Regions from separate parts of the Aurantiacibacter spongiae genome, predicted to be linked through region 1. Evidence: predicted binding sites of a transcription regulator. Region 1 holds the regulator's gene; the other holds the start of a gene.
What was found. The regulator LexA, encoded in region 1, represses DNA repair genes until DNA is damaged. The targets are predictions, from matches to a motif close to GTTCCNCNCTTGTTCT.
Positions count from the first base shown of each region.

Region 1 (2,468 bases):
CGCGGCGGGGAGCGAATTGTCCTGAAAGAGGACGCGATCGTCGAGGGCAACCGTCTCGTGACAGCTCCGGGCAGTGAGGCGAGCGCGCGTCATATCCGCCGGCGCGGCCTCGATTTTCACGCCGGGGACATTGTTCTCGGGAAGGGTGTGCGCATCGGCCCTGCGCAACTTGCGCTCGTGATTTCAGCCGGCTTCGGGTCGGGCAGGCTGACGGTCGGGCGCTTGCCGGGCGTGGCGGTGATCGACAGCGGCAACGAGCTGTCCGACGATCCGATCACCATGACGCCGAGCCAGATACCGGCAAGCAATGGCGTGATGCTGGCAGCGATGGCGGCGCCCTTCGCCGCCTCGGTGAAACGGATCGGACCGGTGGCCGACACGATGGAAGCGCTGGCGGACGCGCTCGATCAGGCGGGAGACGCGGACGTCGTCGTGACGAGCGGCGGAGCATCCATTGGCGATCATGATCTCGTGCGACCTTCGCTCGACGCCTGGGGCGCCCGCCTGGACTTCTGGCGCATCGCCATGAAACCGGGCAAACCCCTCCTTGTCGCACGGCGGGGCAACCAGCTCGTGCTGGGACTTCCCGGCAATCCCGTCTCAAGTTTCGTAACCGCGTGGATGTTCCTGCTACCCGTGCTCCGCCGTCTGGCCGGCGCTGCAGCGCCGCTTCCCGAGATGTTCGATCTTCCACTGGCCGAAGATATGCCGGCTGCGGAGACAAGGACCGAATTCGTCCGCGGCTCGCTGACCCGGACAGGCGTCGCCCCACTCGGTCAACAGGACAGCAGCGCCCTGGGCGCCCTGGCCCGCGCCGATGTGCTGATCCGCCGCGACGCGAACGCCCCCGAGGCCCGCGCGGGAGAGATGGTCGGAACTTATTGGCTCCAAACTGGCGGAATTGCTTGACGTGGCACGATCTGTTTCATAATTGTTCCGTATTCGTTCCGAACCGGAACACTTGACGGAGTGACGCCATGTTGACTGCGAAGCAGCACGAACTTCTGCTCTTCATCAACCGACGGCTGGAGGCATCGGGTATCTCCCCCAGTTTCGAGGAAATGAAGGAAGCGCTCGATCTCAAGAGCAAGTCGGGCGTGCACCGGCTCATTTCCGCTCTGGAGGAACGGGGTTTCATCCGTCGCCTGCCCAACAGGGCCCGCGCGCTCGAAGTCGTGAAGATGCCTGAGAATTCCGCCGGCAGGGCGGTTGCCGGCGATCCGGTGGCGAAGGCGACAAGGCCTCCTGCCCGGCAACCCGACGCGGCAAACGACGTGGTCGAGATCCCCCTGCACGGGCGCATCGCTGCGGGCGTACCGATCGAGGCGCTCGAAGATCATCAGGTATTGCCGGTCCCGGCCGCGTTGCTTGGCGCAGGAGAGCATTACGCGCTCGAGGTGTCCGGAGATTCGATGGTCGAAGCCGGCATCTTTGACGGCGATTATGCGCTGGTGAAGAAGGCCGATACCGCGCGGGACGGCGATATCGTGGTCGCTTTGGTGCGCGGAGAGGAAGCGACGCTCAAATACCTCTATCATGATGGCGGCCACATTCGTCTGGACCCGGCCAACTCGGCCTACGATGCCCAGGTCTACGCCGATGCCGAAGTGCAGGTCCAGGGCAAGCTTGCCGGGCTTCTCAGGCGTTACCACTAGGTCGTGCGGGCCTTCGGGGCTGTGTCTTGTTGCAAAGCGGCCCCGGGGCGGCTTTTCTCACCGATAGCCGCGCCACCATCCGTGATGGCCCTGCCGCTGCGCAACGGTAGCGATCTCCTGCTGCGTCAGGTTTATCGCCAGTCCGCCCGTTTCGGCGAGCATTCGCCCGTCCGCTCTCAACCAGCGGGGAGCACACGATCGCGGCAGCCACCGGTCTGACACGACGATGTCCGCCCGTTCGCACGCGGCAGCGAGCGCGCGCTCGCCCACGATGTCGCGGCTACGGCTCATGAGAACATGCCAGTCCCGTCCTGCTCGCTGGAGAGTAACGACGCAGAAGTCCGGGCTGCATGTTGCGCCGGGCCATTCGGCCAAAGTGACAGCCTCGCCGGTCGTTCCGGCGAGTTCCATCAAGTTGTCGCGGGTAAAGTCGCTGCGCGTATCTCGCAAGACGAGCAGCCTGTCGTCCTCTCCGGTAATGGCAACGTGCCGCCCGTCGCCGGAAACCAGCAGGTCGGGAACCGGCGTCAGCAGAACCAGCACGGTGCCGAGCATGGCCGGCAAGAACCCGAGCAACCGCATCCTGCCCCGCCAGAGAGCGAGCCATAAGCCTCCGCACACGAAGAGCATGACAGTTGCGAGATCCATCTGCGGTATCAGCTTCACCGCTCCGGGCTGTGACGAGGTGAAATGTGCGATACCAAGCAAAAGCTCCAGCGATTTGCCCTCGAGCCACCAGACCGGGGCCCCCAGGCCGACAACGTCCAAGGCAAGCGCGGTAGCGATCAGGGGCATGGAAACGAACGTGACAAG
Region 1 is NZ_RPFZ01000001.1:193,815-196,282, forward strand. Features, by position in the region: gene EG799_RS00965 (molybdopterin molybdotransferase MoeA) at 1-909, shown strand, start outside; gene lexA (transcriptional repressor LexA) at 978-1,655, shown strand; gene EG799_RS00975 (ComEC/Rec2 family competence protein) at 1,713-2,468, opposite strand, start outside.

Region 2 (2,468 bases), 1.6 Mb from region 1:
CGTGCTTGAGGACAGGAAGGGGGGTCTTCGCAAGTTCAATCCCGCGCGTCTACGCCCCGGCGCAGACGATAGCCGGCTGTCGCTCTTCGAACGCAAACCGCTGTCCATCATTGGGGGTGACAAGATCCGTTGGACCGACAACGATCATAAGCGCGGGCTTTTCAACGCCGACCAGGCCAGGATCGTGGCCATCGACGCAAAGGGCGTCTTGGTGGAGACATCAGGGGGGAAGGAGCTCCGCCTGAGCCGCGGCGACCCCATGCTCAAACGCATGGACCTCGCCTATGCCCTCAATGCGCATATGGCGCAGGGACTGACCTCGGATCGCGGGATCGCGGTAATGGACAGCCGCGAACGCAATCTCGCCAATCGGCAGACCTTCCTGGTTACGGTCACCCGGCTTCGCGACGGCCTTACGCTGATTGTAGACAATGCCGAGAAACTCGGCCGGGCCATCAAGTCCAACAGCGGCGAGAAAGCTTCGGCTCTTGAAGTAACGCAAAGGCTCAAGGCGGCAGCTGCCAAGGGTCTTTCGCAAGACAAGGATGTCGCCAGCGCTTCGCCTGCAAGTGACAAGCCCGAACTCACCAAGGAAAGGGTCAAGCCTTTCGAAATCGGGATCTAAGCCAAGGGGAGCTCCTAAACCGCGCGTCCGAACCAGATGACACGCCCGACCACCTGAATTTCGGACCGGTCGACATCGTCCCAGCTGGGGTAGGCCGAATTATCGCTGCTGATGGTGATCTTGCGGCCACCGGGCTTGAGCGTCACACGTTTGACCACCAGCGCATCGTCGGCGCGCAGGACGTAGATGCCGTCGCGTAGCCGCGAACCCTGGTCCGACGCATCGACCAGCACTTCATCGCCATCGCTGAGTGTCGGCTCCATGGAGTCGCCCAGGACGTGGATGATAGAGAGACTGGCGCTCTTTGCCCGGGTCAACCGGCTAAGCCAGCGTTCGTCGAAACCGAACCGGGTATGGGCGGTCTCGCTTTCGGCAATCGCTCCAAAGCCCGCCGATGCATCGACATTGAGCACGGGTATTTCGATCAACCCGTCACGCATGGGTGCAGGCGGTCCGCCAAGCACTTGCTCGTCGACCCCGAAGAAGCTGGCAAGCGTGCGCCGGTCGTCATCGTCCAGCTTTCGCGGCGAGCCGCGCTTGATGAACTGCTGAATGTAGGACGAGTTTCGTCCGATCATCCGCGAGATCGAGGAATATCCGAGCCGTCGCTGCTGGATCAGGCGATCAAGCTCCTCTCTGACATGTTCCATCGTGTCGTTCCTTCTGACGGTCTCGGGAGAGAAGGAAATCTCCTAGACTCGATGGAACCTTCCTACTAAGAACAAAACAGGAACACAAGGGCGGAGTGAGTCGAGGAAGGCCATGAAATTGCTGGATCGAATTGAGCGTCATTTGAAAGAATCGCACATGTCGGCGACTCGGTTTGGTCGTCGGGCCGTTGGCGATCCGCGCTTTGTGCTTGATCTGAGGGCTGGTCGCAGGCCGCGCCGCCGAACCGTAGAAAAGTTGGAGCGCTACCTGGCCGAGCACGTAGGAATACGAAAATGATGGTCGAATGCTCCGCCCGGTGTGCGGTCAGGTCCCAATGTGCGCGTGTGGTCCCAAATTTACAGAGCGAATGATCAATACGCTAGATTTTGAGGCTCATTCTTGGACCGAGAGCAACTCTCATATTGCAGGCAGTTTCTGGAATCGGAGCAGTCGAAGTCTTGGGGTACCGACTGGCCTTAGACTGCAATCGGTTGGCCGTCAGCAAGGATGAGTGGTGGTGCGGCTAGGTCATCGCTAAGAAGCCGAGTTGCAGCATGAGTAAGCTGATCTTCGTTGTTCTCCAACACCCCGTCGAGTTCGAAATGATACTCGAATAGCTCAATGGGGAACGACGGTGGCCCGACCTCTCCAAGGCGGATTAGACCCGACGGGCCACCCCGGCGTTTGGGATAAATTAGCATCGCTTTGCGGCAGTGATAGCTCAGAGAATGAGTTATGATTTGATAGCGGTCTTCTTCCTTGGGTCGGGTCTTGTATTTCACGTCAGCAACCAGTCTTGGTGCCACCTGATCGTCCGCAAATATCAGAATGTCAGGCATCACCACGAACCTATCGCTGTCGTTCAACAGTGGTTTGGTGAACCCCTTGAGATTTCCATCCTGGACAAGAATCTGTGCACCGAGTGCATTCAGCTGGCTCCGCAGCACGTTGCGAATATAGGACTCAAAAACGCGGTCCAGATTGATCAAATAGGAGGGCAAAGACAGCCTTCGATCAGCGAAATCCAGTACCACGCTCGACCTATTTATCAGTTCGCGAGCGATCCAAATTGCCCTGCTATGGTGCGGTTTGAACCTCGGCAATTCGGCGAGCGCATCGGCAAACGAGCGTTCAATAGTGCTCCTAGGCGCGTCGGAAACCAATCCGTATGTGCGGATCGTTTCAGCGAAAA
Region 2 is NZ_RPFZ01000001.1:1,780,640-1,783,107, forward strand. Features, by position in the region: gene mobF (MobF family relaxase) at 1-625, shown strand, start outside; gene EG799_RS08685 (S24 family peptidase) at 640-1,275, opposite strand; gene EG799_RS08690 (hypothetical protein) at 1,388-1,573, shown strand; gene EG799_RS08695 (5-methylcytosine restriction system specificity protein McrC) at 1,753-2,468, opposite strand, start outside.
Region 2: EG799_RS08685 (S24 family peptidase) is a predicted target of LexA. The motif match lies at 1,344-1,359, and genes of this name have one in related genera.